Regions from separate parts of the Bradyrhizobium sp. LjRoot220 genome, predicted to be linked through region 2. Evidence: predicted binding sites of a transcription regulator. Region 2 holds the regulator's gene; each other region holds the start of a gene.
The links. The regulator PhoB, encoded in region 2, activates phosphate uptake and scavenging genes when phosphate is short. The targets are predictions, from matches to a motif close to TGTCATNNANCTGTCAT.

Region 1 (7,720 bases), on a different contig from region 2:
CCAAGCAATACCAGGCGATCCTCAACCAGGCGGGTTCGGCGGCGGGCGCCTGGATGATCGAAAAATATGACAGCGTCAATCCGGCCGCCCTGAAGCGGCTGATCGCGGGCGGGGCCGAGCTGCGCGCGTTCCCGCTACCGGTCATGGAAGCCTGCTACACCGCCACGCAGGATCATCTGAACGGAATCGCCGAGAAGAGCCCGCTCTTCAAGAAGACCAAAGAGAGCCACGACGCCTACATGAAGGAAGTGCTGTTCTACACGCAGATCGCGGAAAATTACTACGACAACTATTTGCTCAGCAAAATGCGCAAGGGCTGAGCGCGTCCGATCGGGAGAGGTGGGATGGCTTGCTGGTTTTGGGGCCAGCAAGCCGTCTGTACTGAACAACCCCACCGCCAATCAACTGGCCGTGACTTAGCGCCAGGACTCGAGTTCGACGGCCTGTTCACATATGCCGCGGATCGGTTCCCCGCTGGCGCGAGCCCACCTAATTCGTGCACGGCGAAAGTTCGCCTACCAGATGGATTGCACCGCCAGGACGAGCGCCGCTGAAAGCAGCGACGACACGGCGAGCAATGTCCAGTCCGGCCTCGCGCTTCCTGCCGTTATCCTTTCGACTAATAACTTTATCCGCTCGATCATTCGTCCTTGGGAAGCCGGTCAAGATAGGCGAGTCCGGAACACGTGAGTTCTTCAGCCTCGCTCTGGCTGGCCTCCAACCTCCCTTGCAGATGTCGCTCCAGCAGGCATCGTCGGCCGTCCGCCGCGTCGACATCGCGATGCGTCGCAAGATAGACGGTCCAGGCCGTGTCGACCGCCTTTCGAACGAGAGTTTCATCAACCATCCTCCAGCTCCAACAAGTGTGACTACCGATGGCAACTCAATTCGTCCGCGGAGGTTTCCTGTTTTTCCCAGTCCGTGCGGGCTTTAACGGTAACAGATATTGCCAGTCGGAGGCACCGTTTGCCACGGCTTGGTGGCCGACCTGTTCCGCCCTTCGTTCGCGCCCGGCTCCTGCCTCGCCTTCCTCGGCCGCTTGACGGCCGAGGGCCGGAAGCCGCCATCCGGATTTTGAATCAGTTCGGAAGTAACGGGTTGGTCGTTACGAACGCGACTTCCGCTTGGGGCATTTGCGAATCGGTCAGGTCACCAGGCCATGTCCGCAACGCTGCCGAAAGCGGAGAGCAGATTCAGGATTACTCCGCCAATGTGCTTCCTCGATTGCTTAAAATTTTCTGCAAATTGATAACGGCCAAACAACTGTTCCGGCAAAAGCTTGGCGTTGTTAAACCCGGCCTTTATCGCGGGCGTGCATCCTCCTGCAAAAGGAGGCGCATAAGCGATGCCCATTTTTCAGTATTTTTCCGTCGTAGGATCAGCGCTGTTCGTATTGTTGTTTGTTTCCGACGCTTGCTTGCGCGACAGCGAGAGCGATACCCGCTTCGACGGGTCGCTCTATCAAAGCGCCATCTACGCGCCCCGGCTGGTGGAAACCCTGACCGAGCCGCGCTTCACACGCGATGCGACGCCGGCTGATCGCGTAAGAGAAGTGTTTGCCCAGTTCGTGCCCAATGAGGGCAAGCGTGGCAAACGTTACTCTTCGGCATCGACGCGCGGGACTTAATTTCTTCGCGTGCATCGCGGCGCGCGCGACCCGATCGAGCGCAGCGCCGCGATCGCTATCGTCAGTCCGCGACCTCGATCGCCTTGCCGTTGACGCGCGTCTCGTGCTGCAGATTATCGACGGTCACGTGTGTGTCGTACCAGGTGAGGCGAGGCCGCACCCCGAATCGTTCCGTCAGTTCCGCCACGCGCGCCTCGGTAAACCAGGCCTCCGCCGATTGGCGGCTGTCCCAGAGATAGACGCCCCCGGTGCCTGTCTCGCCATTGAGGTAGTCCTTGCGGATCAACCCTTTGGAGGCGAGGCCGCGATAGATCGGCGCGCTCGACGTGCCGCCCGTGATCGCCTGTTCCTCGCTGCGCTTCGGTAGATCGAATTGGACGATAACGATGCAATTGGCCATGGCGGTCTCCTCGGTTCGCATGAAGGGATCGGGCGGGGCACCTGCGCCCAGGTTACGCTAGTTGCCGAACTTGATGCCGGCGTCCTTGATCACTTGCACCAGCAACACGGCGAACAGGTTCGCAACGAACGTCATCGTTTCCTCTGCTGTCCCGCATGCCGGTTTGCGCGGTCATCGCCGCGGGACGTCGAGGAAGTGTGACAGCAGCAGGCGCCGCCCGCAAGGCGGCGTGGCGGCGTCCGTGCAGCCACGCTCATCCACATTTTCGCACCGTTGCGTTTTGGACGATGGTGCAACAGCAAGCACCGCCGCGTCCCGGCCTTGAGCACAGATGCGCAATTGCGCATCGGGGGACCCATAACCGCAGGGAGGAGTTTTGCGAACGGTCTCTGCTACCGAGGCTTGATCGAGAGACCACGCGGTATGGGTCCCGGCGCAAGGCCGGGACGACACCGAATATATGTATGCAGCTAGACCGTAAATCTACCTGCCGCCGCCGTCGCTTCCCTGTCGCATCGCGCTGCTATCCGCTTTGGCAGGGGCGCGTCATTGATTCGCGTGGGGCCATCGGCCGCGTCAGTCGTCATCGCCCTGTCACAGCAAGCTGGTAGGTGCACAGGCATGGGTAGTGACTCCTCGAGTGAAGAGAGCCCGGAGCGGCGCTTTCGCACTTTGTTTATCTCCGACGTCCATCTCGGAGCCCGCGGCTCGCAAGCCGACCGGTTGCTCGACTTCCTCAAGAGCCATGACGCCGACACCATCTATCTGGTCGGCGATATCGTCGATGGCTGGGCGCTGAAATCCAACTGGTACTGGCCGCAATCGCATAACGACTTCGTGCAGAAGATGCTGCGCAAGGCGCGCAAGGGCGCCAAGGTCGTCTATGTGCCGGGCAACCACGACGAGTTCCTGCGCAGCTATTACGGCACCCATTTCGGCGGCATCGACGTGGTGGAAAACACCATCCACGAGGGCGTCGACGGCAAGCGCTATCTCATCATCCACGGCGACATCTTCGACCTGGTGGTGCAGAACGCGCGCTGGCTCGCCCATCTCGGCGACAAGGCCTACGATTTTGCCATTCAGATGAATCGCCTGGTCAATTTCTTCCGGCGCATGTTCGGCGTGCCCTATTGGTCGCTGTCGCAATGGGCGAAGTTGAAGGTCAAGAACGCCGTGAACTATATCGGTGCGTTCGAAAAGACGCTGGCCGGCGAAGCGCGGCGTCACGGCGCCGACGGCGTAATCTGCGGCCATATCCACTACGCCACTATCCGCGACGAGCACGGCATCCGCTACATGAACTGCGGCGACTGGGTCGAAAGCTGCACCGCGCTCGTCGAGCATGAGGACGGCCGGTTCGAAATCATCACCTGGGCCGATCCGCAGCGTCGGCTGGCGCCGGTTCCTCGCGTCGCGGCGCGCGCGGCATGACGCATATCCTGGTCGCGACCGATGCATGGCATCCCCAGGTTAACGGGGTGGTGCGGACGCTGACCATGATGGCGCAAGCCGCCAAAGGATTCGGCGTCGACGTCAGCTTCCTGACGCCGCAATCGTTTCGCACCGTTGCGATGCCGAGCTATCCGGATCTGGAACTCGCGCTGCCTTACCCGGCGAAGATCGCGGCATTGATCGAAGCGGCAAAGCCGGACAGCATTCACATCGCGACCGAAGGCCCGATCGGGCTCCTGGTTCGCCGCTATTGCCGCAAGCACCGGCTGCCGTTCACCACCAGCTTCCATACGCGCTTTCCGGAGTACGTCTCGGCGCGCTCGCCGATCCCGGAAAAATGGGTGTGGGGCGCGCTGCGCTGGTTCCACCGGCCGAGCCAGGCGGTGATGGCGGCGACGCCGGCGCTGTCAGCCGAATTGCGCCAGCGCGGATTTCGCAATGTGGTGCTGTGGTCGCGCGGCGTCGACACCTCGCTGTTTCATCCGCGCGAAGTTGACCTCTGTCTGCCGCAGCCGGTGTTCCTCAGTGTCGGCCGCGTCGCGGTTGAAAAAAATCTCGAAGCCTTCCTCGATCTCGATCTGCCCGGCACCAAGCTCATTGTCGGCGATGGTCCGGCCCGCGTGGCGCTGGAGCGGAAATATCCGGATGCGGTGTTTCTGGGCGCCCGGCAGGGCGAAGAACTGGCGGAGATCTATGCCGCCGCCGACGTTTTTGTATTCCCGAGCAAGACCGACACCTTTGGCCTGGTTCTGCTCGAAGCGCTCGCCAGCGGCCTGCCGGTTGCCGCTTTTCCGGTCACCGGTCCCCGCGACGTGATCGGTGCGGCGCCGGTCGGCGTCCTCTGCGACGATTTGCGTGCCGCCTGCCTGGACGCGATGCAGATCGCACCGCAGGCCTGCGTGGCGTTTGCCGCCGCCCACACCTGGCAGGCCTCGGCGCGCGTCTTTGTCGAGCATGCCCTCAACGTCCGCGACACCGGTTCCGAAGACGAAGCGGTCGAATTGGTGGCTGAAGACCCGCATTTCGCCGCCTGAATTCACCGGAATGCGTCTTGCCCGACTGTCCACGGACGCGATACAAAGTGGACATGACGGATCAAGCCTCAATGGCACCGATCGGGCCTGCGGATATCGATGCGGCGGCGCGGGTGGTTGCGCCGTTTGCGGTGCGAACGCCGCTGTTGTCATTCCCGGTCCTCAACGAACGGGTCGGGACCAAGGTCTTTCTCAAGCCGGAAATGCTGCAGCGGACCGGTTCTTTCAAGTTCCGCGGCGCCTTCAACAAGCTCGCATCGATCCCGCAAGCCGAGCGCAGCGGCGGCGTGGTCGCGTTCTCGTCCGGCAACCATGCCCAGGGCGTGGCTGCGGCGGCGCAGATCCTCAATATGCAGGCGACCATCGTGATGCCCAAGGACTCGCCGCTGACCAAGCGCGAGCGCACCAGGGGCTATGGCGCCGAAGTCGTGCTCTATGACCGCGACAAGGACGATCGCGAGGCGATCTCCAGGGACATCGCCAGCAAGCGCGGTGCGACGCTGGTGCGCCCCTATGACGATCCGTTCGTGATCGCGGGGCAGGGCACCGCCGGCCGCGAGATAGCAGAGGATATGGCCTCGCTCGGTCTGGCGCCCGATATCGTGGTGGCGCCGGCCTCCGGCGGCGGGCTGATCGCCGGCGTTGCCACCGCTGTCAAGGCGCGCTTTCCGCTGGCAAGCGTGATCGTCGCTGAACCCGAATTCTATGACGATCACGGCCTCTCGCTGCGCGCCGGACATCGCGAAGCCCACCACGCCGCCGATCGCACCATTTGCGACGCGCTGATGGCCGCGATCCCCGGCGTGATGACGTTCTCCATCAACAGCAAGCTGCTGGCGCAGGGCGTGGTCGCGTCCGACGCCGAAGTTGGCGCCGCGGTGGCCTATGCCTACCGGGAATTGAAGCTGGTGGTCGAGCCCGGCGGCGCCGTCGGTCTCGCCGCCTTGCTGGCCGGCCGGATCGATGTCCGCGGCAAGAACGTCGTCATCGTGCTGTCAGGCGGCAATGTCGACGCCGACCTATTCGCCAAGCTGGTGGCCTAGGACGACGCGATCAGCGCCTGAACCCGCCTCCGCCGCCAAACGAACCGCCACCACCGAACGAGCGGCCGCCCCCGAACGAATGCCGCGAGTGCCCAAACGAGCTGCGCGAGTGGCTCGCGGCGAAACGATGACTGGAGTGGCCGTGCATGCCGCCGCCCATCCTGCGCGGTCCGTGGTCGTGGAAGCGGCTCTTGCCATGCATGTGATGGCCATGGGCGTGGCCGTTCATCCTCGAGCCGGTTTGCGTGAACCTGTCCGTCCGGTGGCCGTGCATCGCGGCGGACGCACCCATTCCATTGGCCGATGACGCCAGCGCCGGCGCACGGTGGCCGTTCGAAAATCCATGGTGGCTCGCAGGCCTCGACAGGCGGTTGAATTGCATCAGCGGAATGCTTCTCGGCTGCGCTTGCAGCCGCAAGGCCGTGCGCGCATACGGACTGTCGGGGAAGCGATCGCGGAACGAACTGTAGCCGACGGCTGTGTTCGCCTTTACCGCCTTGTGCCATTCCGATGACTGCCGCCAGTTGCCGAGCAGCGCGCGGACGCGCTCGGACAGCGGGTCGGACGGATACAGCCGAATGAACTCCTCATAGTGTTCGGGCGAACCTTCCGACAAGACGTAATCATAGGCCTGACGCACCGAACGCGAAGGCAGGTTCGACGCCATCTGGACAACGGGGCCGCGATCGGGCGCGCGGGTCGCCGCAACCGCCGTATCGCCGAAGAAATAGAAGTCGTTGGTCAGCGACGAACTTTCCCATGGCGTCTGCCGGCCGCCGGTGGCGTTGTTCACTTCGAGACGGACGCGCTTGAACAATTGCTCGATCGGCAGATTGGGCTGCCGCGCGATGTTGAGGAACGCCGAGGTATAAGGGCTGTGATTGCCGTCGCCATCATGGGCCACCATGCCCGGCGCCGTCGAATATCCGACGATCGAGCCGCTGGGCGCATCGACCATCGCAAGGCCGCGCCCGGAATCGTCGACGTCGGGAAACGGATTGTTGCGGCAGGCGTCGAGCACGACGATCCGCATCCGGCTCGAGATGGTCTCCAGCGTTCCCATCAGATCGACTAGGCGCACCGAATTGCCGTCGAGGTCCGACAGCTTGGAAATTCTCGCATCGATCGGCAGCAGGTAATTTTCGCCCTCAAGCTGCACGCCATGCCCGGCATAATAGATCATGGCGACCGCATTGGGTCCGCGATCGGCAACCTTGGAAACAAAATCCTCGACGACCTTGACCATGTCGCTGCGCGTCAGATCGGTCGCGGCAGTGACTTCGAAGCCCGCGGTGTTGAGCAGTTGCGCGACCGATCGCGCGTCGTTACCGGGATTGGCGAGCGGCGGCGCGACCTGATAGTTCGCGTTCCCGATCACCAGCGCGACCCGCTGCTCCGCCGGCAATGACTTCGTGCCGGCGCTGATGGCGGCGTTCACCGCCTCGGCGGAAGCGGGGCCGGTATGCGCCAAGCTCAGCAGGCCGCCCAGCAGACCGGCGCACAGCAGGAGCGATTTGAAACGCGGCATGGTGTCCTCCATCCAATCTCAAGGTGAGATGTCCGGGGACAGGCTAGGTTGAGGTGAGGACGCTGTACGTGACCTTGGTCACGATCCGGCTTCGGCAATCATTCGATGGGAGGGAGAACCGGCTCTACGAGAAGAACGCGATCTTCTCGGCCTGGCTCATGCGCCGGATCGGGGCCAGCGGATCGTTGGCCGCGATGGGTCTGCGGACGAGGCCGCTGGCGATGATCGACGAGCCGAGCGAGACTTCCAGCGCCGGTTCCGGCACGGCTTGGGCGACCGGCTGGGGCGGTGGCTGAACCGGCCGTTCGGCCGCCGCTGCCATTGGCTCGGGCGGTACCGGCTCGGGCAGTGCTGGCTCGGCCACTTCAGCGACGGCTTCAGGCTCGATCGGAGGCGGCTCTACAAGGTGGGCTTCTTCAACCATCGGCCCGGCAATCCGAGCTTCCTCAGCCATCGGCGCTGCGACGTGGGCGTGCTGGACCTCCGGTTCGACGAACTCATCATCGTCGATGGGATCAGGCGCGCCCATCTCCATCGCGATCATGTCGAGCACGGCTTCGTCATGGGCATCGGCGGCCTCGGCCGTGAGTTCGACCGCATCGGCGGTCTCCATCGCGGCGGTTCCGACTTCCT
Region 2 (7,720 bases):
ATGGAGACCAGCCATGAATTTCATCAAGACAATCGTCGCGGCAGGCCTCGTGGCCGCCTCGACGTCGGCGTTTGCGGCCGACATCACCGGCGCCGGCGCCACCTTCCCATTCCCGCTCTATTCCAAGTGGGCCGATGCCTACAAGAAAGAGACCGGCAATGGTCTGAACTATCAGTCGATCGGTTCGGGCGCCGGCATCAAGCAGATCATCGCGAAGACCGTCACCTTCGGTGCCAGCGACATGCCCCTCAAGCCGGAGCAGCTTGACAAGGAGGGCATGATTCAGTGGCCGCAGGCGATGGGCGCCCTGGTGCCGGTCGTCAATCTCGAAGGCATCAAGCCGGGCGAACTGGTATTCTCCGGCGAATTGCTCGGCGACATCTATCTCGGCAAGGTCAAGAAGTGGGACGATCCCGCGATTGCCAAGCTCAATCCGAAAGTGAAGCTGCCGAGCGACGCCATCACCGTGGTGCGCCGTTCGGACGGTTCCGGCACGACCTTCATCTGGACCGACTTCCTTTCGAAAACCAATGCCGAGTGGAAGACCAAGGTCGGGGCCGGTACGGCGGTTGAATGGCCGGCAGGCGTCGGCGCCAAGGGCAATGAAGGCGTGGCGGGCAATGTCGGTCAGACCAAGAATTCGATCGGCTATGTCGAATACGCCTATGCCAAGCAGAACAAGCTGACCCACGCCGGGGTGATCAACAAGGCGGGCAAGGCCGTGCAGCCCACCATTGGGGCATTCCAGGCCGCAGCCGCCAACGCCGACTGGACCAGCGCCAAGAACTACTTCGTGATCCTCACCGACCAGCCCGGTGAAGCGTCCTGGCCGATTACCGGTGCGACCTTCATCCTGATGCACAAGGACCCCACCGACAAGGCGGCCGCCAAGGAAGCCATCAAGTTCTTCACCTGGGCTTTCGCGAAGGGCGACAAGATGGCTGAGGAACTCGACTACATTCCGATGCCGGACTCGGTGGTCAAGATGATCGAAAAGACCTGGTCTTCCGACATCAAGAGCTAAGCCGCGAACACGAGCCGGGCCGCGTTCCGGCCTGGCGACAATGGGAGCGTGCTCCCACTTTACCCAACTCGGGTCTCCCGGGTTGGGTCTTTCCCTCCGGGCGGGAGGGCGAGTGCGGGCGTGTCTGGTTACCAGAGACTTGGTTGACCAGAGGTCTGGTTGAAAAGTCCGGTGCAAAACCGGCACCGGATCCGGGGCGGTTGGGTTATAAAGTACAGGGGATTGGCGTGGCAGACATGGCCGTTCAGCGCGACGTGATGGAAGCTGCAGGACCCTACGATCGTGCCAGGGCCCTCGGCGCTTTCAAGCTCGGCGACATCACATTTTACTGGATCACCCGCGCCTGCGCGATTTCGGTCCTGCTCATCCTCGGCGGCATCATCGTCTCCCTGATTGCGGGCGCCTGGCCGGCGATCAAGGAATACGGCTTCTCCTTCCTGTTCACCTCGCGCTGGGCGCCTTCCAACGATCCGCCGGTCCTCGGCGCGCTCGGCCCGATCTATGGCACCCTGGTCACGTCCGTGGTCGCGATGATGATCGCCATTCCGGTCGGGCTCGGCATTGCGATCTTCCTCACCGAGCTTTGTCCGCAGTGGCTGCGCCGCCCGATCGGCATTGCCGTGGAATTGCTCGCCGGCATCCCCTCGATCATCTACGGCATGTGGGGCTTCTTCGTGCTCGGCCCGTTCATGGCCGATCATTTTCAGCCGTTCATGATCAAGGTGTTCGACGGCGTTCCGGTGCTCGGCACGATCTTCGCCGGTCCGCCGTCCTATCTCAGCCTGTTCAACGCCTCGCTGATCCTCGCGATCATGGTGCTGCCCTTCATCACCGCGATTTCGGTCGACGTGTTCAAGACGGTGCCGCCGGTGCTCAAGGAAGCCGCCTACGGCGTCGGCTGCACCACCTGGGAAGTCGTCCGCAACGTCGTGATTCCCTACACCCGTGTCGGCGTCATCGGCGGCATCATGCTGGCGCTGGGCCGCGCGCTCGGCGAAACCATGGCGGTGACGTTCATCATCGGCAATGCCTTCAAGATCACGGGTTCGGTGTTTTCGCCGGGCACCACGATCTCGGCGGCTATCGCCTCCGAATTCGCCGAAAGCGACGGGCTGCATCAGTCCGGCCTGATCCTGCTCGGCCTCCTGCTGTTCGTGCTGACCTTCTTCGTGCTGGCGTCCGCGCGGCTGATGCTGTCGCGGCTGGAAAAGAAGGCGGGGAACTGAACCATGAATTCGATTTATCGATCCCGCCGCCGCGCCGACGTCATCATCAAGCTCCTGTGCCTCAGCGCCGCGATTTTTGGCGTCACCTGGCTGGGGCTGATCCTGTTCACGCTGTTCTATAACGGCCTCGCGGGTCTGAACCTGCAGGTCTTCACCCAGAATACCCCGCCGCCCGGCTCAACCGATGGCGGCCTGCTCAATGCGATTGTCGGCTCGATCATCATGACCGTGATCGGCGTTGGCATCGGCGCGCCGCTCGGCCTGTTCGCCGGCACCTATCTCGCCGAATATGGCAGGAACGACAAGCTCACCTCGGTGATCCGTTTCATCAACGACATCCTGCTCAGCGCGCCCTCGATCATCATCGGTCTGTTCGTCTATGGCGCCATCGTGGTGCCGATGGGCGGCTTCTCGGCCTTTGCCGGCTGCCTGGCGCTGGCCGTGATCGTGATCCCCGTGGTGGTGCGCACCACCGAGGACATGTTGCTGCTGGTACCCAATCCGCTGCGCGAAGCGGCATCCGCGCTCGGCCTGCCGCGCTCGCTCGTCATCAAGCGGATCGCCTATCGTGCGGCCCGCGCCGGCCTCATCACCGGCGTGCTGCTGGCTACCGCCCGCGTCGCCGGCGAAACCGCGCCGCTGCTGTTCACCGCGCTGTCGAACCAGTTCTTCAGTCTCGACCTGACCAAGACGATGGCGAACCTGCCGGTCACCATCAACAATTTCGTGCAGAGCCCCTACGAATACTGGAAGCAGCTCGCCTGGAGCGGGGCCCTGCTCATCACCCTCACCGTACTTGCCCTGAATATTGGCGCCCGCATCCTCGGCGCCGAGAGGACAGCAAAATGAACGATCTCTCTGTATCCGTCAGTTCCGCGAACGGACCCGTTCCCCAGGTCACGCTGCCCGACGCGCCGCCGAAGGTTACCGCGCGCGGCCTGAATTTCTACTATGGCGAACACCACGCGCTGAAGAACATCAACCTCGCGCTCGGCACCCATCGGGTTACCGCCTTCATCGGGCCGTCCGGCTGCGGCAAGTCCACGCTGCTGCGGATCTTCAACCGGATGTACGATCTTTATCCGGGCCAGAAGGCGACCGGGCAATTGATGCTCGACCAGACCAACGTTCTGGACCCCAAGCTCGATCTCAATCTGCTGCGCGCCCGCGTCGGCATGGTGTTCCAGAAGCCGACGCCGTTTCCGATGACGATCTACGAGAACATCGCGTTCGGCATCCGCCTGTACGAGAAGATCTCGAAATCAGAGATGGACGGCCGCGTCGAAAAGGCGTTGCGTGGCGGGGCGCTGTGGAACGAGGTCAAGGACAAGCTGAATGCCTCGGGCCTCAGCCTGTCCGGCGGCCAGCAGCAGCGGCTCTGCATCGCCCGCACGGTCGCGGTGCGCCCGGAAGTGATCCTGTTCGACGAGCCCTGCTCGGCGCTGGATCCGATCTCGACCGCCAAGGTCGAGGAACTGATCCAGGAGTTGGCGGAGGATTACACCATCGCCATCGTGACCCATAATATGCAGCAGGCGGCGCGCGTCTCCGACAAGACCGCCTTCATGTATCTCGGCGAACTGGTCGAGTTCGACGACACCAACAAGATTTTCACCTCGCCGGGCGATCGACGCACCCAGGACTACATCACCGGCCGGTTCGGTTGAGGAGATAACACATGGTTTCTGAACACACCGCCAAGGCGTTCGACAGCGACTTGCAGGAACTGACCCGCCTCGTCGCCGAGATGGGCGGCCTCGTCGAACGCATGATCACCGAATCCGTCGATGCCTTGATCCGCCGCGACGTCGCGCTCGGCAAGCGCGTCGTCGCTTCCGACGTCGAAATCGACCGCCTGCAGCACGCGATCGAGGAACGCGCGGTGCTGACGATTGCGCGCCGCCAGCCGATGGCGGTCGACCTGCGCGAGATCGTCGGCGCCATGCGGGTGGCCACCGATCTGGAGCGGATCGGCGACCTCGCCAAGAACATGGGCAAGCGGGTCGCGGCGCTGGAGAACGATTTCCAGCCGCTGAAGCTGATCCGCGGCCTCGAACACATGACCGATCTGGTGCAGTCGCAGGTCAAGTCGGTGCTCGACGCCTATGCCTCGCACGATCTGCCGGCGGCGATGGCGGTCTGGAAGGGCGACGAGGAAGTCGACGCCATCTGCACCTCGCTGTTCCGCGAACTGCTGACCTACATGATGGAAGATCCGCGCAACATCTCGTTCTGCATCCATTTGATGTTCTGCGCCAAGAACATCGAACGGATCGGCGACCACTCCACCAATATCGCCGAGACCGTGTTCTACATGATCGAAGGCCAGCAGATGCTCGACAAGCGTCCGAAGGGCGACATGACCAATTTCGCCACCACGGTGCCAGGCAACTAAAGCGGAACTAACAGCGTAACCAGAAACGTTCGCATACGGCAATCGCGTCAAGGTATTTGGATATCAAGAGGCTCATATAGATGAACGCACGCATTCTGGTGGTTGAAGACGAGGAGGCGCTGACCACGCTTCTGCGCTACAACCTCGATGCCGAAGGCTATGAGGTCGAAACCGTCGGCCGCGGCGATGACGCCGACACACGGCTAAAGGAGCGCGTGCCCGACCTGATCGTGCTGGACTGGATGCTGCCGGGCCTGTCCGGCATCGAGCTGTGCCGGCGCTTGCGGGCGCGGCCGGAGACCAAGACGCTGCCGATCATCATGCTGACTGCGCGCGGCGAGGAAAGCGAGCGGGTGCGGGGGTTGGCTACCGGCGCCGACGACTACATCGTCAAACCCTTTTCGGTGCCGGAACTCCTGGCGCGGGTGAAAGGCCTGTTGCGGCGGGCAAGCCCGGAGCGGCTCGCCACCGTGCTGACCTATGGCGACATCGAACTCGATCGCGAAAAGCGCCGCGTCGCGCGCTCGGGCCGCCCGATCGATCTCGGCCCGACCGAATATCGCCTGCTGGAGTTTTTCCTGGAACATCCCGGCCGCGTGTTCAGCCGCGAGCAGCTGCTCGACAGCGTCTGGGGCCGCGACATCTATATCGACGAGCGTACCGTCGACGTCCATATCGGCCGCCTGCGCAAATTGCTCAATCCCGGCCGCGAGCAGGACCCGATCCGCACCGTGCGCGGCGCCGGCTACGCGCTGGACGACCGGTTTGCGAAGGTGGAGTAGGGCACGGCTTAGCCCCGTACCAGAACAATATCGAAATTCAGCACGCGGTGGCCGGATCCTCCTTCCGACGGAACCGGCTTTGCGATCAACAAATCCGGACGCAGCGCGGCGTTGAGCAGCCTGTCGCAGGCATTGAGCGGTTCGTCCGGAAAATACATCTGGGTGATCAGCCGTTCGAACCGGCCGTGAACCTCGAAGTGGATGTGCGGCGGCCGCATCCAGTCCAGGCCTGCCGGATAGGCGCCGGGCTTTACGGTCTTGATCCGGTAGATGCCGTCGTCATCGGAACGAATGCCGATGCAGCCGACAAAGTGTGGGTCGAGTGGCGCCGGATTGGGGTCGTTGGCGTGCACGTATCGGCCAAACGTATTGGCCTGCCAGATTGTGACAGGGACGCCGCGGACAGGCTCGCCATCGAGATTGAGTATCTTCCCGGTGACTTCGATGATCTCGCCCCGCGCCAGCCCGTCGATCCCGTTGACTGAGGTCAGGTCGGCTTGCGGGACCGGCGTATGGCCTGTCGGGAAGTAGGGACCGAGAATCTGGTCCGGTGTCCGGTGTCGGCGCGTGTTGGTTGAGATGGACATGGTGCGCCTCAATCTTCCGGCGCAAAGCCGGAGGCCCTCACGATCGGCCCCCAGCGGTCAAAATCGGATCTGACCAGCTGCGCAAATTGCTGCGGCGTTTCGCCGGCAGGGTCCATTGAAAGCCTGGCCAAGGCGGTTTTGAAGCTGCCGGCACTCACGGCGGCACGGATCGCCGCATTGAGGCGTTTCACCGTTTCGGCCGGCGTATGGGCCGGAACGAAGATGCCGAACCATTCAATCGCTTCCAGCGCCGGATATCCTGCTTCCCGGACCGTCGGCACATCGGGAAGCAGTGGCGATCGCTGTGGCCCGGTTGTCGCCAGCGCTCGAATGGCGCCGGATTGCACGTGTGGAAGCGCGGTCCCGATTGGATAGATCGTTGCGGCAATTCGACCGCCCGTCAGATCCTGGATGCCGCCCGGGCCGCCATAGGGCAGATGCACGAATTCGAAGCCAGCCGCCTTGGCCAGCGTCACGCCGGTGAAATGCAGCATCGAACCAGCCGCAGCCGTGCCATAGGTCGCCTGCTTCGGATTGGCCGCGCACCATTTGGCGAAGTCGGGCATCGTTCTGACGTCGGCCGGCACCATCGGACCCACGGTGATCAGAAACGGAAACGAGCAAACCGTGGAGACCGGAACGAAATCCTTGAACGCGTCGTAGCCAAGCGTCTTGTAGACATGGGGGAATACGGCGACGCTGGAGGCAGGCGTCAGGATCATCGCCGTGCCGTCGGCCGGGCTGTTCTTCAGCGCTCCGAGCGCGAGACGCCCGCCGGCGCCGGGACGATTTTCGACGATGAAGGAAGGGGCGTCATGCTTCATTCCCTCCACGAGCAGTCTGGCGATCACGTCGATCGCGCCCCCGGCGCCGAAGCCCACCAGCATGCGCGAGACGGTCTCAGCGGCCGCCATCCGGATCGCATCGGGGATGATGGCGGCGATACCGCCGGCGCACGCCAGCGATACGAACCTTCGTTTTGTGATCATGTGATCATCCTCATGGGGCTGTCGATCATCATCGAAACCGCCGCCACTCTGGTCCTCCCGACCATTATCTGGTAGACCGAAAACCGCGACATCCCTGTAACTACTGGGTTAAGGCTCGCGATGGACTGGTCGGATCGAATTGGCCGTCGCCTCAAGCTGCGCGACCTTCATATCCTGATGGCGGTCGCCGACACCGGTAGCATGGCGAAGGCCGCCGCCAGGCTCAGCATTTCCCATCCCGCCGTTTCCAAGGCGATATCCGAAATCGAAGGCACGCTCGGCGTGCGATTGTTCGATCGCGGCTCGCGGGGCGCCGAACTCACGGCCTATGGCGAGGTGCTGCTTCGATGCGGAATCAATGTCTTCGACGAGATGCAGCAGGGCCTTCGCTCGCTGGAATATCTGTCTGATCCAAATTCGGGCGAAGTGAGGCTCGGATGCACCGACATCATTCTGCACAGCCTAGTGCCTCCCATTGTGGGGAGATTTTCCAGGCAACATCCCGGTGTTCAGCTTGACGTCAGGCTCACCAATCCGGGCGACCATCAGATCCAGGAGCTGCGCGAGCGCAAGATTGATCTGCTGATCACGCGAGCCACCGGCCAGCAGGACGACTTCCATTCCGAAGTCCTGTTCGATGAGCCGTTTGTCTTCGTTGTGGGGTAACAGAGTGAATTGGCGCGAAAGCGCCGAATTGCTCTCAAGGATATCGTCGAG
Region 3 (7,720 bases), on a different contig from region 2:
TTCGTGTCCGGACCTCTGCATGCGGGGACCTGGGCGCCCGCCCCGCTGGACAACACCTTCGGACCGGCGGTGGCATTTCAGAAAGGTTGCAGCGCGGAGCAGGGCGAAAACCTCGCGCCATGTTTCGGACTGCAGTTCTTCGGCCGCGTCGACATCGATGGCCAATCGGAGGTCATGACGGTGACCTTGAAGGATGTCGACAATCGGGATCTATGGTCGGTGGATATCGAACCGCGGCCGGATGGACGGCAGAAGCAAGTGCTGTCTCAGCACATCTGATCCCGCTGACGCCGCCGCAAATGCGGATGTGTCTAGCCTTGACCTGGCATGAGGACGTATTGCCTGGCGATCCGGAAACGGGAATCCGCGGCGTCCTGACGGAATAGCGCGAGTCTGTCGATCGCGAGGGTCTCGAGGCCGAGCGTGGAAAAGCTGCCCCTCAGCATCGTCATAACGGTCTCCAGCCGGTTGGCGTCGAGCCGGCCTGTTAGCGTCATGTGGAAACGAAACTCTTCCATCACGTAGGGATAACCCCAGCGGTCGAGATAGGCGCGCTGCGCCGATGTCAGCCGGGAAGGATTGCGGCGCGCACGGTCCGTTTCGGTGAGCGGAGCGCGGAACGTATCGAATTCGCTGACGCAGTCGGCCGCAAGCCGGATCAATTCTGCGGGTGGATCGGCCGGGATCACGGCGATGAAGCCACTGATCGAGCCGACCACCGGCCTGATGACCGGTATCGCCCGGGGCGTCGCGGCGAATGCGGCACATGCCGCGAGGAGTTCAGTCTCGGTTCTGCATGGTGCCAGCGAGAACGGCGCCTTCAGCGTGGCATGAAAGCCGTATTTGCGGGGATCGCTGGTCAGGTCCTGCCAGTCGGGCTCGGCGCGAACAACGCCTGCTGGAAACGGCACGTCGTCACCGCTGGCGGCATCGTAGCCAAGCATTGCCGCGCCGAAGCGATGGAGATCGCTTGCCGGCGCGGGGACGTAGTAGATCGCGTAACGCGGGTAATTCGACATCGGCACAGGATAGGGCCGTCTCAGGCGGCTGCAACCGCGCTGCGCGACACGGTCGAAGAATTGCGCAGGCGTTGAGCCTCGACCAGATGCACCAGACGCCCGGCGGTTATGACGGCCACGATGCGCGGCCGCAGCGGCAGCTTGTCGTCGACCAGAATGATGTCGGCGCGCCGCCCGGCGGCGAGCAGGCCGCGGTCGGTGAGGCCGGCTGCACGGGCCGGCGCCGCCGATATCAGCTGCCACGCCTCGGCGAGCGGCAGCACGCCGTCGGCGGCAAGACGGAATGCCGCCAACAGCTGCGCCGGATAGTAATAGTCCGACGCCAGCACCGAGCATAAGCCCTTGGCGATCATGTCGGATGCCTTGGTCCAGCCGGTGTGGCTGCCGCCGCGGACAACATTGGGGGCACCGAACACGATGAAGTCGCCGGCGTCAGCGGCCTCGCGCGCGGTTTCCTCATTGACCGGAAACTCGGCAATGTCGACGCCCTGCGCGCGAAACGCCTTCCGCATCTCGGGGCTTTCGTCGTCATGCGACAGCATACGCACGCTGGCGTCACGCGCCGCCTTTGCCAGCCGTGCGATCGACGCCGGCACCTCATGCGCGCGGGCAACAGTCTGCGCCACCAGCAAATCGAACGCCTCGTTCGAAAGCCCGGTGCGTTCGACCATGCGGCTGCGCTTTTGCGGCTTGTCGAGGTTGGCGACCGTCCCGTCCATGTGGTCGTTGAACGCGAACAGGTCGATGCGCCCATCCGACAGCCATTCGATGATCTCGCCCTCGGCGTCGAGATTGTAAGTCTCGTGGCGCAGATGAAAACGGGTGTCGGCCGAAAGTTGCGGCCGCATCGATTCGATCGCCTCCAGCAAGCGCCTGGCGTTGGCACCGGAGCGCAGGCCCGGCTCCCACGACCAGGTCGTGCCGTGATAGACGGTGGTTATCCCGTTGCTGATCGCCTGCCGGTCGCTGTCGATCAGGGCTACATCGATCGGGAAATCGACGCCGGGACGCGGCATCATCTGCCGCTCGAACGCATCGCCATGCAGATCGACAATGCCCGGCAGCACCAGGAGGCCGTCGGCGTCGATGCTCAGCGAGGCGCGGCCTTGCTCGGTGCCGACGGCGCTGATGTCACGGCCTGCGATCCGCAGCGAGGTTTCGTGAATCTCGTGCCCGAGCAGGGCCCGGCCGCCTTCGATGAAAATGTCAGTCAAGATGCCGCACCCTGATGCCTGATCGGCGCGCGGACGGAGCCCGCGCTTGTTTCGTATTTGGCTAGAAAATCCTCGACTGCCAGCTTGCGGAAATCGGGCAGGGCGCTGCGCAGCATCTCGTGGTCCCAATTCCACCAGGCGAGCTCGGCGAGCCGGCCGGCGACCGCTTCCGAAAACCGCCGTTTGATCGCGCGCGCCGGATTGCCGGCAACGATGGTGTAGGCCGGAACGTCCTTGGTCACGATCGCGCCGGCGGCAATCACCGCGCCGGTACCGACGTTGCGACCGGGCAGGATGATTGCGCCGTGCCCGATCCAGACGTCATGGCCGATATGGATGTAATGGGCGCGCCGCCATTCGAAGAACTCGGCATCGTCGCTCTCGCCTGGAAAATAGGCGCTGGCGCGGTAGGTGAAGTGCGCCTGCGTCGCACGGTGCATCGGATGGTTGCCCGGATTGATCCTGGTCATCGCTGCGATGGAGCAGAATTTGCCGATTGAAGTGTAGGTGATCTGGGCGTCGTTGACGACATAGGAATAGTCGTCCATCGACACTTCATGCAGGATCGTGCGCGGGCCGACTTCGCAATAGGCGCCGAGTTCTGTGTCGTACAATTTCGCCGTTGGATCGACGGTCGGGTCGGTTGAAAGCATCTGGCCGGCCATACGGGCGTCTCTCCGCGACCAAGGGTGGCGTCACAGCGGCACGTCATCGACGGGCATGATGACATCTTCATGACGGCTGCGTGACCGAGATCGCGGGTGTGGACGATCACCGCACTGCAGCGCGATTGTCACACAACTGAAATATCCAATCGTTAGCGATGAGCCAAGAGTGCGGTCAAGACTGGGATTCTGGAGCATTGCATGCTGGTGGTGGAAGGTCTGACGTGTCGTTTCGGCACAAAAGCCGCGGTGGATAATGCCTCGTTCTCGATCGCGCCCGGCGGCTTCGTCGGCGTGATTGGCCGCTCCGGCGCCGGCAAATCGACACTGCTGCGGATGATCAACCGCCTCGCTGAGCCATCCGAGGGACGTATCCTTTACGACGGCGTCGATGTCACAGCGCTTCGCGGCAGGGATCTGCGACAGTGGCGCGCCCGCTCGGCGATGATCTTTCAGCAATTTAATCTGGTCGGCCGGCTCGATGTGCTGACCAACGTGCTGATGGGAAGACTCTCCGACGTTCCATCGTGGCGGTCGCTGACCCAGCTTTGGCCTGAAGAGGACAAGGCGCTGGCGATGTCGGCGCTGGAGCAGTTCGATATGGCCTCGCTCGCAGCGCAACGGGCCGACCAGCTTTCGGGTGGCCAACAGCAGCGCGTCGCCATCGCACGTGCGCTGGTGCAGGAACCGGATGTCATCCTAGCGGATGAGCCCATTGCCTCGCTCGATCCGCGCAACACAAGAATCGTGATGGATGCACTGCTGCGCATCAACAGGCACTTCGGCATCACGGTGATCTGCAATCTGCATTCGCTCGACCTGGCGCGGAGCTATTGCGACCGCCTGATCGGCATGTCGGCCGGCCGCATCGTGTTCGATGGTGCGCCGGCGGCGTTGACCGATCATATCGCGCGCGAGCTGTACGACCTCGAAGCCAACGAGGTGATGGGCGGGGCGCCGGTTCATGCGCCCGACGATTCAACCGTTCCGGCGCTCGGTACCGCCGCTGCGGCTTGAGTACCGCATCGTTACAAGCCGGCAATCGGCCTGTTTCGCTGCAAGGAGACAGGGAAAGTCATGATCAGTCGCCGCCTCGTTCTTGCCATAGCTTCGGTCTGGGCCTTTGCTGGCTCTGCCGCGTCCGCACAGGACTGGAAAGCCAAGTATCCCGAACTGGTAATGGCGCTTGTGCCGGCGGAAAATGCCACCGGTGTTCTGGCCCGTGTCGGACCCTTTGCCGACTATTTGACCCAGCAACTCGGCGTCAAGGTGACCCTGCGGGTTGCCAATGACTACACCGCGGTCATCGAGGGCCAGAAGAACCGCCAGATTCACATCGGACAATATGGTCCCGGTTCCTATGCACGCGCCAACGCCGTGTCCAATGGAAACGTCGTCCCCTTCGTGACGCTGCGCAATTCCGGCGGGGTGATCGGATACTATTCGGTGATGTATGTGCGTGCCGAAAGTGAGTACAAGTCGGTCGGAGACCTCAAGGGAAAAGTCCTCGGGCTGGTGGATGTCGAATCCACATCCGGGTTCAAGGCGCCGACGTTTTTTCTGGCCGACCAGGGCTTTCCCGTCGAAAAACACTTCAAGCTGGCGCAGACAACCGGCAGCCACGAGAACGCGATATTCGCGCTTGCGGGCGGGACGGTCGATGCCGCCGTCAATTGGTGGAATGGGGAAGACGACTCGAATTTGAGGCGTATGCTCACCAAGGGAATGCTGAAGAAGGCTGACGGCACTCCAATGACCCCAGCGGATTTCCGCATCATCTGGAAGTCGCCGTTGCTGCCGGGCTCCCCCTTCGCGCTCCTTGCCGACATGCCTGACGACCTGAAGGCCGCAATTATCCAGGCATTCGTCGATGCCCCGAAGAAGAACAAGGCCGCGTTCGACGCCCTGACCGACGGCAAGGTTGAGAATTTTGCCCGGGTTTCCAAGGAAGACTACGTCGAATCCGTGAAGATGAATCTTTGGTTGGACCAGCAGCGAAAGCACCGGGGTAACTGACCGCGCGTCGTTCCATTGTCACCAAATCCACCGATGGTTTCGCAGAATTTCAGAGGGAGAAATCGATGATTACGCGCCGCAGCCTTTTGGCTTTGACGATCGGTCTGACACTGACCACTCCGGCCTTGGCCCAGTCCTGGAAGGACAAGTATCCCGAACTCGTGTTCGCCATCGTGCCGGCCGAAAACGCCACCGGTACCCTCGATCGGTATACCCCGTTCGTGAATTACCTGTCCAAGGAACTGGGCGTCAAAGTGACCTTGCGGGTTGCCAGCGACTACACAGCGGTGATCGAGGGCCAGAAGAACAAGCAAATTCACGTCGGCTTTTATGGACCTGGCTCGTATGCGCGGGCCAACACGGTATCGGGTGGCAACGTCATTCCGTTTGTCACAACCAAGAACAGCGACGGATCGATCGGCTACTACTCCGTCATGTATGTGCGCGCCGACAGCAAGTACAAATCGATCGAGGATCTGAAAGGAACGACACTCGGATTCGTCGACGTGGAATCGACGTCCGGCTTCAAGGCCCCGAACTTCTTCCTGACCCAGCAGGGTTTCCCGATCGACCGGTACTTCAAGGTCGGCCAGACCACTGGCAGCCATGAGAATGCCGTGCTGGCGCTGGCCGCCGGAACCGTCGATGCTGCCGTCAACTGGTGGAACTCGGAGGATGACTCGAACCTGACGCGCATGCTCAACAAGGGCATGGTGAAAAGAACGGACGGCACCCTGATGAAGAAGGAAGATTTCCGCATCGCCTGGAAATCGCCGCTACTGCCGGGTTCGCCGTTCGCCTATCTGGCCGACATGCCCGTCGACCTGAAAAAGGCAATTGCGAAGGCGTTCGTCGACGCTCCGCAGAAGGACAAAGACGCGTTTGCCAAACTGTCGGACGGCAAGGATCTCGGCTTCGTCGAGGTGACCGCGAAAGACTACGAAGAGTCGGTGAAGATGAACCTCTGGCTCGACGAACAGCGGAAGAAGAAGGCCTCCTGAACGGTCGGCGACGGCTGCGGGCTTGATTGCCGCCCGCTGCCGTCATCATCGCGTTTGTTCGCTCACCATCGTCCCACGCGCGAGTGGGGCAGGACAATATTTTGACTAGTCACCTTCATCGTCTTGGCGACCAGCAGGTCGCGGCGCTCCTCGGCCAATACAGTGCGGCTGTCGGCGCAAAGCGCCGTCGGACCCTGCTTTTCGCGTTGGCCCTTGCCGTGTGCACCGCGCTGGCTGCCTGGGGCGGCGAGGTCGATCTGCGCAAATTTGTCGAAGGGCTTCCAAGGTTCTGGAGCTATCTCTACGACATCCTGCCGAAGCTGCGACTTGCGCATCTCGGTACCGACTTCGCCGAATGGTTCTGGAATTGGGACGGCTGGCTCCGGCTGTTGGCTGAAACGCTTCTTGTCGCCTACGTCGGAACCTTTCTCGGCGCATCGATTGGCTTTGTTCTTTGCTTCTTTGCGAGCGCAAACCTGATCGCGAATGTTTTCGTTCGCAGTTTGGTGCGGCGTTTGCTTGAATTTTGCCGCACGGTGCCGGAGATCGTTTTCGCACTATTGTTTGTTTACGCCCTAGGGCTCGGTCCGGTACCCGGAGTCCTGGCCATCGCCATTCACACGGCCGGGGCGCTCGGCAAGCAGTTCGCCGAAGTTACCGAAAACATCGATATGAAGCCCGTCGATGGTGTCCGCGCGACCGGATCGAGTTGGGTGCAACAAATCCGTTTTGCCGTCGTGCCCCAGATCCTGTCTAATTTTGTAAGTTATACGTTGCTGCGCTTCGAAATAAACGTACGCGGCGCATCCGTGATGGGCTTTGTGGGGGCCGGAGGAATCGGCAAGGAGTTGCTGGGATCAATCCGCCAGTTCTATTACTCGGACGTCAGCGCAATTCTGTTGATGATCATTGCGACAGTGATTGTTATCGATCTCCTCACCGAGCGCTTGCGCCACCGACTTCTCGGAATTGAGGGACATCGATGATGTCGCAACCGTCGTCGCTCGCCGGGGCTGACCGGGCTCGCCTGGCGCAGGCCTATCCCGACATTTTCAGGCCGTCGCCGTTGAAGCGAATGCAGGTGGTGACGGTCGCCGTTGCCCTCGTCGGATTGTTCGTGTTCGGCATGGTGTGGCTGGGCTTCTCGTTCGAAAAATTGGTAACCGGAATAAGCCGTCTAGGCGTCATCATCGGCTTGATGTTTCCTCCAAGTCCGGGCAGCTTGCTGCATCTTTACCTCAAGGGTCTCGCTGAAACCCTCGCCATCGCCTTTCTGGGTACGCTGCTGGCAGCGGTCATCTCGTTTCCGCTTGCTTTCATCGCCGCCAAGAATGTGGTCGGTCAGCGTATCCTGCATTTCCTGTCGCGCCGCGTTCTCGATACGATACGCGGTGTCGATACGCTGATCTGGGCACTGATCTTCATCAATGTGGTCGGGCTCGGGCCATTCGCCGGCATTTTGGCAGTCGCGATGTCTGACATAGGGTCGTTCGGCAAACTGTTTTCCGAGGCGATTGAGACCGCCGACACCAAGCCGGTCGACGGTGTGACCTCGACCGGAGGATCTGCGCTTCATCAAATTCGATTTGGCGTGGTTCCTCAGGTGCTCCCGGTCATCCTGAGCCAGGTGCTCTATTACTTTGAATCAAACACGCGCTCCGCGACCGTGATCGGCATTGTCGGTGCGGGGGGAATCGGCCTTTACCTTTCGAACGAGATCAATCAGCAAAACTGGGATCATGTTGCATTCCTGATCATCATGGTTCTTATCACAGTTGCGGTGATAGATTTTATCTCCGCTCGGC
Region 4 (7,720 bases), on a different contig from region 2:
CTTCCGAAGGCGGCTTGATTCTTAACCTCACCCCGTTCTTACGGGGAGAGGTCGGATCGCCTCGGCGATGCGAAGCATCGTCCGGTGCGATCCGGGTGAGGGGCTCTCTCCGCGCGCACCTCGCCTGTGGCTGCCCCTCACCCCGACCCTCTCCCTGTAAGAACGGGGAGAGGAAGAAGAATTCGCTCCAGAGGACTTTCACCCGTTGCGGCCTTGAAAGGCCGGCCCTTCCGCTAGAGAAGGCCAAGGATCACATCCAATGTCCAAGCCCAAAGTACTCATCTCTGACGCACTCTCTCCGGCCGCCGTGCAGATCTTCAAGGACCGCGGCATCGATGTCGACTTCCAACCCAATCTCGGCAAGGACAAGGACAAGCTTGCCGAGATCATCGGCAATTATGACGGGCTTGCGATCCGCTCCGCCACCAAGGCGACCGCGAAGATCATCGAGAAGGCCAAGAAGCTGAAAGTGATCGGCCGGGCCGGCATCGGCGTCGACAATGTCGAAATTCCCGCCGCGACCGCCAAGGGCATCATCGTGATGAACACGCCGTTCGGCAATTCGATCACGACCGCCGAACACGCCATCACCCTGATGCTGGCGCTGGCGCGCGAGATTCCGCAGGCCGACGCCTCGACGCAGGCCGGCAAGTGGGAGAAGAACCGCTTCATGGGCGTCGAGATCACGGCCAAGACGCTCGGTGTGATCGGCTGCGGCAATATCGGCGCGATCGTCGCTGACCGCGCGCTCGGCCTGCGCATGAAGGTGATCGCGTTCGATCCGTTCCTGTCGCCGGAGCGCGCCAAGGACATCGGCGTCGAGAAGGTCGAGCTCGAGGATTTGCTCAAGCGCGCCGATTTTATCACGCTGCATACGCCGCTGACCGAGAAGACCCGCAACATCATCGACGCCGGCGCTATTGCCAAGATGAAGAAGGGCGTGCGTATCGTCAATTGCGCCCGCGGCGGACTGGTCGACGAGCAGGCGCTGGTCGATGCCTTGAATTCCAAGCATGTCGCGGGCGCCGCCTTCGACGTCTTCATCGAAGAGCCCGCGACCTCGAACGTGCTGTTCGGCCATCCCAACGTGATCTGCACGCCGCATCTCGGCGCCTCCACCACGGAAGCGCAGGAGAACGTCGCACTCCAGGTCGCCGAGCAGATGTCGGATTATCTCCTGACCGGCGCGATTTCGAACGCAGTCAACTTCCCCTCGATCACCGCGGAAGAAGCGCCGAAGCTGAAGCCGTTCATTGAATTGGCCGAAAAGCTCGGCTCGTTCGCGGGCCAGCTCACCGAGAGCGGCATCCTCAAGGTGCAGATCACCTATGAGGGCCATGTCGCCGAAATGAAGATCAAGGCGATCACGTCCGCCGTGTTGTCCGGCCTGCTGCGGCCGATGCTCGGCGACGTCAACGTGGTCTCGGCGCCTGTCGTCGCCAAGGAGCGCGGCATGGTGGTCGACGAGATCGTGCGCGCGGCGCAGAGCGATTACGAAAGCCTGATCACCGTCACCGTTATCACCGAGCGCCAGGAGCGCTCGGTGTCGGGCACCGTCTATCACGACGGCAAGCCGCGGCTGGTCGACATCAAGGGCATCCGGGTCGATGCCGAGTTCGGCAAGTCGATGATCTACGTCACCAATGAGGACAAGCCCGGCTTCATCGGCAGCTTTGCCGGCCTGCTCGGCGACGCCAAAATCAACATCGCGACCTTCCATCTCGGCCGCGTCAAGCAGGGCGGCGACGCCATCGCGCTGGTGGAGATCGACGGCGAAATACCGGCCGACGTGCTCGCCAAGGTACAGGCGCTGCCGCAGGTCAAGCAGGCCAAGGCGCTGGTGTTTTAAGAGGCCGGTGCTTTAACGAGACTTTCCTGACTCTCGCCCTTGCAGGGAGGGTCAGGCATTGTTCGCTGGCTCTTGTGTCCCGCCGGCGCTTGCCGCGGACCGCGGCGACAGCCCGTTACCTTCCGCCGCGGTCCCGCCGCGGCGCTGCCTCACCGAAACCCCAATCGAACCGGTTCCTCAGTCGCAACGTCTCATCACCAGGGGTGGTGGGATTTTTTGCATCGCCGTTCAGCAAACGGCCTTTTGGAGAGGGAAATCAATGCGATTTTTAGCCAATAGTCTTGTGACGACGAGTCTCGTCGTAGCTGCGGCGTTGGCCGCTGCGCCGGCGCAAGCGGCCGATGTGCCTGCCAGTTCGGCCGTCGATGCCGTCACCGTCTATCCTGACGGCGCCAGCATCACCCGCGTCATCACGCTCGATCTTCCCGCCGGCGACCACTCGGCCGTCCTGAAGGATTTTCCGCTGACGCTGGACCCGTCCTCGCTGCGGGTTGAAGGCGAGGCGGCCGCAAAACTCACTATCGGCGCCATCGACGCCAAGCCGCCGCGCGCGGCGCCGCCGGTCAATCTGCCCGAACTCGACAGGCGCATCGAGGCGCTGAAGGACCAGCGCGCCGATCTGCAAGGCGCGATCAATGCCGCCGCCGCGCGGCGAAAATTCGCCGAACGTTTTGCCGAAGCCTCGCCGGCCGGCATCGGCGACAAGGGTGAGGCGCGCCCGATCGCTGAATGGCGCACGGCGTTTGCCGCCGTCGCCGAGGAAGTAGCATTCGCCGACAGCGCGATCCGGGATGCCGAACGCAAGCAGCGCGAGCTCGACCGCGAGATTGCGCGGCTGGAAGCGGACCGGGCGCAGAAGCCGCCGAACAAGCTCGAGGTCCGGATCGAACTTGCGGCTGCGGCCGCCACCAAGGCCACGCTGCGGGTGACCTATGCGGTGCGCAACGCGCGCTGGACGCCGCTCTATGATGCGCGTCTGGACACCGGCGCCAAGGACCGCAAGCCGGCGCTCGAACTGGTGCGCCGCGCCGAAATCACCCAGAATACCGGCGAGGACTGGTCGAATGTCGCGCTCGCCGTTTCCACCGTACGCACCGCGCGCGGCGGCAAGGCGCCGGATCTGAATTCGCTGATCGTGCAGTATCCGCCGCCGCGGAATTCAGCATCCATCAGCGGTGGCCTGGATGCCGCCAAGCCGCTGGCTCGCGCGGCGCCGGCGGCACCGCCCAGGATGGCTGAGACGGCGATGCCGAGTGCCGCCTTTGAGCAGCAGGCCACGGCCGACGTCGATGGCTTCCAGGTCACCTTCAAGATTCCTGGCCGTGTCAGCCTCGGTACCAGCGAAGGCGCCAAGAGTTTGCGCGTTGCCTCTGCGACCATCGCGCCTGATCTCGCGGTCCGCGCGGTGCCGGTGCTGGACCCAACCGCGTTCCTCGAAGCCAGCTTCAAGCAGACCGAGGACGCACCATTGCTGCCCGGCCGGGTCGCGATCTACCGCGACGGCGTGTTCGTCGGCCGCGGCCAGATGACATCAGCCGGCAAGGACGAGACGGTGCGGCTCGGTTTTGGTGCCGACGACAAGATCAAGATCGAACGCACGACGATCAAACGCAACGAGGGATCGGCCGGCCTGATCGTGACCACGTCGAAGACCGACGAGCGCTCGTTCAAGACCACGATCCGCAACGGACATGATTTTCCGATCAGGATTGCGATCGAGGATCAACTGCCGGTCAGCGAGAACGAGGACATCCAGGTCGAGATGCTGTCGTCCTCGACGCCGCCGACTGCGAGCAATCTGCGCGACAGACGCGGCGTGCTGGAATGGGCGTTCGAGGCCAAGGCCGGCGAGGTCCGTGATGTCGGCTTTGCTTGGCGCGTACGCTGGCCCAAGGACAAGGGCGTGGTGATGACGCCGGCGGGGTAGGGCCAACAAGGTCGTCATGCCCGGGCTTGTCCCGGGCATCCACGTCTGGCTTGCTTTCAATAAGACGTGGATGGCCGGGCATAGGCGAGCGGAAGCGACGCCGTCCTTCAGACGGCTATGCCCGGCCATGACGGAGTGGGCAACGAGGCCGCGAGGTGCGGATCCGCAACCTGCGGCCTTGCCGCCGCGAATGACTTCCTCTCTGATATCGGCATGAGACCGCCGAGGACCGTCCAACAGGTCCGCTCACAGGGAGAAGCCACAGATGTCCTACGAACATATTCTCGTTGATGACCCGCGGCCGCGGGTCCGGCGCATCACGCTCAATCGGCCCGAGAAGCGCAACGCGCTGAACAACCGCCTGCGGGCCGAAGTATTCGAGGTGTTGGAGCAGGCCGACCGCGATCCGGATATTTCGATCTCGATCATTCGCGGCGCAGGCCCATGTTTTTCTGCTGGCTACGACCTGTCAGCAGACAACCGCGTCGACCAGCCCTATCACTCGGCCGCCGGACCGGGCCAATGGTCGCGGCACGTCGTCGAGGGCTGGTTCGGGATCTGGGACCTCGCAAAACCGGTGGTGGCGCAGGTGCACGGCTATTGCCTCGCCGGCGGCACCGAACTTGCAACCGCCTGCGATATCGTCTACGTCGCCGACGACGCGCAAATCGGCTATCCGCCGGTGCGGCTGATGAGCCCGCCCGACATGCAGTATCACCCCTGGCTGGTCGGCATGCGCCGCGCCATGGAGCTGATGCTGACTGGCGACGCGATGTCGGGCGTTGAGGCCGCCGAATGGGGGTTTGCGACGCGTTCGTTCCCGCTTGAAGAGTTAGATGCGCGCACGCTGGATTTCGCCGAACGCGCGGCGAAAGTGCCGATCGAATTGCAGCAGCTCAACAAGCGCTCGGTGCACCGCGCGATGGAGATCATGGGCGCCCGCGCCGCGATGCGCGCCGGCACCGAAATCCAGGCGCTGGCGTTCACCACGGAAGCTTCCCGCAACTACATGTCGACGTTTCGCCGCGACGGCGGAAGCGTGAAATCGCAGCTCGACCAGCGCGATACGGCGTTTGGGGATTACCGTACGCGGAAGGAGTGACTGCCGCCGCGACGCACCCTTATTGCGACCGTCACCCTGAGGTGCGCGCTCTTGCGCGCCTCGAAGGGCGACGGCCTGTCTGTGGCCGTTCATCCTTCGAGGCTCGCCCAGCGGTGCAACTGCACCGCAAGGCTCGCACCTCAGGATGACGGGGAGGGACTTTGAGTGCGTTGCCGCCCCTCACTTCGCCTTCAAGAACTCACCCACTTCCAGCAGCACGAACTCGTTGTCATCGGCCTTGTTGGGATCGCGGCTCGACGAGAACGGCAGGTTGTTGTCGTTGCCGACGATGATGTGGGTGTCGTCGACGCGGTCGACGTTCTCGATGGTGAAGAACGGGAACGTCAAGACGCCGTCGTTGAGCGGCTTCTTCGCCTTCTTGTCGGGATCGCGGATCTTCATCAGGTCGATATAGGCGATCTTGCGCACCGGCTTGCCGACATTGGCGTCGTTGAGCTCGACCTTGTAGACGCGCTTGAATTTTGCGAGGTCCGGAAAGCAGCTGTCGCCGCGGGTGCCTTGCGGGCAGGCCTTGTCCGCGGTGCCCTCGCCATTGTCGCGCTCGATGATCAGGCCGGAGGACGCGTCGATCATGTTGAAGTCGCCGATGGCGTGGCCGTTCGCCTCGAACACATAATGCCAGTAGCGCCCGGTGAATTTTTCCGCCGCGACGTCGAATTCGAGGATCCGCGCGGCTTCCTTGCCGTCGACCTTTTCGACATCCTTCTTCTCGGCATCCCACAGCGGTCCTTCCAGCAGGCCGTAGAGGAACTTGCCGTCCTTCGAGCCGGCAAAGCCTTCATAGCCCTTGGAGCGGCGCAGATTGACATTGGTGTAGCTGGCGCCGGGCGCGCCTGGCGACTGCACCGACCAGTGGTCCGGCGAGCGCACCGGCTTGCCGCCGGCGGTGGTGTCGAACACGGCGAGCACCTTGCCGGTCTTGTCGGCTTTCAGGATGTAGGGACCGAATTCATCGCCGATCCAGAAGGTGTCGCCGACGATCTGGAAACCTTCGGTGTCGAAGTCGGCGCCGGTGAGGTAGCGCTTGGCGGTGGCTTCGTGGAGGATGCGGAACGGCACCTTCTTGTCGGGATCGTGCAGGAAGACGGTTTCCTGACGATCGATCTTGCCGGTCGCCCAATCGATCTTGTGCCGGTTCAGATACAGCATCGAGTCGGCCGAATTGTAGCGCGAGCCCATGCCGTTGTCGGTGAGGACCCAGAACGAGCCGTCTGGCATCACCTTGATGCCGGAATGGCCCTGCAGCGGCTGGCCCTTGAAGGGCAGCGACACGCCGGTCGGGCGCTCATAGGATTTTCCCATCACGCTGCCGACAGCATCCACGCGGCGACCGGTGGTGTATTTGCCTGAGGTCTTGAGATCGTCCGGCGCATCAGTGGGTGCATCGACAAACGATTGTGCGGGGAGGACGGCGTGGCCCTTCAGCGTGGCCGGAAACTCACCTTCGCCTTGCGCAAACGCGGCACCCGTAACCAGAAAGACAGCGGCGACGGAACAGAGCAGTGACATGCGCATGGTAAGATCTCCTGTGAGAAGCGATGGCGTGTTCTCCGGGGTGCGTGTAACAGCCGCCTGACGGTTTTATGAAATGCCGGTGATGCTGTTGGATAATCGTGCGGCCTTACGCCGCCCCGAGTGTTACCGCGTCGCGACCGGCCGCATGGTCTGCGGCAGCAGGAACGGCACGCCATGGTCGGTATATTCGACCGTGACGTCGACCTCGAATATCCGGCGGATGGTTTCGGCCGTGATGGCATCGGTGCGGCCGCCGTCGATCGCCAGCCTGCCGCGGTGCAGCAGCACGATGCGGTCGGCGAAACGCATCGCCAGGTTGAGATCGTGCAGCACGGCGATCACGGCGGTGCCGCCCCGCGCGCGCTGCTTGGCGGTTTCCACCAGGTCGATCTGGTGGCGCATGTCGAGGCTCGAGGTCGGCTCGTCCAGGAGCAAAAGTCCCGGCCCGTGCTGCGCCTCGCCGCAGGCGAGCTGCACCAGCACGCGGGCAAAATGCGCACGCTGCTGTTCGCCGCCGGACAAGGTCGGCAATTGGCGGTGGCTGAAGCGCTCCAGCCCGACCTCATGCAGCGCCGTCTCGACCAGCCGATGGGCGGCGGCGCGGCCAGAGTCGCCGGCGCCCATCGCGACGATCTCCTCGACCGTGAACGGGAAGGTGACATTGACGTGCTGCGACAGCATGGCGCGATGCTGGGCTAATTGGCGTGGCGTGTAGGTGGCGATGTCGCGCCCTTTGAGTTCGACATGGCCGCGGGTCGGGCGAAGGTCGCCGGACAACATCCGCAGCAGCGTCGACTTGCCGGCGCCGTTGGGCCCGACGATCGCGACCATCTCGCCGGCAGCGACGCGAAAATCGATGGCGTCGACCAGCGTCGCGTCGCCGATCCGCAGCGAGACCGAGCGCGCTTCGAGGATCGGGGTCATAGCCCGACCAGCCCGCGCTGGCGCAGCAGCATGGCAAGGAAGAACGGCGCGCCGACCGCCGCGGTCAGGATGCCGATCGGCATTTCCGCGGGAGCGACGATGGTGCGGGCCAGCGTATCGGCCCCGACCAGCAGGATCGCGCCGAGCAATACGGAGGCCGGCAGCAGCAGCCGGTGCGCCGGCCCGATCACCAGCCGCAACAGATGCGGCACCACGATGCCGACAAATCCGACGACGCCGCAGATCGACACCGCGACCCCGGTCATCGCCGACACCAGCACGATCGAAATCCGCTTCAGCCGTTCGACGTCGACGCCGCTGTGAAACGCCTCGGCCTCGCCGAGCACGAGCACGTCGAGCCCGCGGCCGATCCACAGGCAGG

Region 1: ACSQ84_RS08945 (UDP-2,3-diacylglucosamine diphosphatase) is a predicted target of PhoB. The motif match lies at 2,609-2,625, and genes of this name have one in related genera.
Region 3: phnC (phosphonate ABC transporter ATP-binding protein) is a predicted target of PhoB. The motif match lies at 2,957-2,973, and genes of this name have one in related genera.
Region 4: ACSQ84_RS14715 (esterase-like activity of phytase family protein) is a predicted target of PhoB. The motif match lies at 6,472-6,488, and genes of this name have one in related genera.

What each region holds. Positions count from the first base shown of each region.
Region 1 covers NZ_CAXUPS020000002.1:140,583-148,302, forward strand. The annotation lists gene ACSQ84_RS08920 (TRAP transporter substrate-binding protein) at 1-320, shown strand, start outside; gene ACSQ84_RS08925 (hypothetical protein) at 641-847, opposite strand; gene ACSQ84_RS08930 (hypothetical protein) at 1,150-1,353, opposite strand; gene ACSQ84_RS08935 (hypothetical protein) at 1,346-1,627, shown strand; gene ACSQ84_RS08940 (monooxygenase) at 1,689-2,027, opposite strand; gene ACSQ84_RS08945 (UDP-2,3-diacylglucosamine diphosphatase) at 2,649-3,461, shown strand; gene ACSQ84_RS08950 (glycosyltransferase family 4 protein) at 3,458-4,516, shown strand; gene ACSQ84_RS08955 (threonine ammonia-lyase) at 4,588-5,559, shown strand; gene ACSQ84_RS08960 (caspase family protein) at 5,570-7,087, opposite strand; gene ACSQ84_RS08965 (hypothetical protein) at 7,212-7,720, opposite strand, start outside.
Region 2 covers NZ_CAXUPS020000008.1:118,881-126,600, forward strand. The annotation lists gene pstS (phosphate ABC transporter substrate-binding protein PstS) at 14-1,024, shown strand; gene pstC (phosphate ABC transporter permease subunit PstC) at 1,252-2,250, shown strand; gene pstA (phosphate ABC transporter permease PstA) at 2,254-3,099, shown strand; gene pstB (phosphate ABC transporter ATP-binding protein PstB) at 3,096-3,917, shown strand; gene phoU (phosphate signaling complex protein PhoU) at 3,929-4,645, shown strand; gene phoB (phosphate regulon transcriptional regulator PhoB) at 4,726-5,427, shown strand; gene ACSQ84_RS28215 (protocatechuate 3,4-dioxygenase) at 5,436-6,014, opposite strand; gene ACSQ84_RS28220 (tripartite tricarboxylate transporter substrate-binding protein) at 6,023-7,003, opposite strand; partial or broken gene ACSQ84_RS28225 (LysR family transcriptional regulator) at 7,124-7,720, shown strand, end outside.
Region 3 covers NZ_CAXUPS020000004.1:29,822-37,541, reverse strand. The annotation lists gene ACSQ84_RS18495 (alkaline phosphatase D family protein) at 1-279, shown strand, start outside; gene ACSQ84_RS18490 (DUF1045 domain-containing protein) at 312-1,019, opposite strand; gene ACSQ84_RS18485 (alpha-D-ribose 1-methylphosphonate 5-triphosphate diphosphatase) at 1,040-2,233, opposite strand; gene ACSQ84_RS18480 (chloramphenicol acetyltransferase) at 2,230-2,898, opposite strand; gene phnC (phosphonate ABC transporter ATP-binding protein) at 3,100-3,915, shown strand; gene phnD (phosphonate ABC transporter substrate-binding protein) at 3,976-4,914, shown strand; gene phnD (phosphonate ABC transporter substrate-binding protein) at 4,980-5,915, shown strand; gene phnE (phosphonate ABC transporter, permease protein PhnE) at 6,017-6,901, shown strand; gene phnE (phosphonate ABC transporter, permease protein PhnE) at 6,898-7,720, shown strand, end outside.
Region 4 covers NZ_CAXUPS020000003.1:127,186-134,905, forward strand. The annotation lists gene ACSQ84_RS14695 (phosphoserine transaminase) at 1-18, shown strand, start outside; gene serA (phosphoglycerate dehydrogenase) at 260-1,849, shown strand; gene ACSQ84_RS14705 (mucoidy inhibitor MuiA family protein) at 2,109-3,776, shown strand; gene ACSQ84_RS14710 (enoyl-CoA hydratase-related protein) at 4,042-4,878, shown strand; gene ACSQ84_RS14715 (esterase-like activity of phytase family protein) at 5,059-6,414, opposite strand; gene ACSQ84_RS14720 (heme ABC transporter ATP-binding protein) at 6,538-7,338, opposite strand; gene ACSQ84_RS14725 (FecCD family ABC transporter permease) at 7,335-7,720, opposite strand, start outside.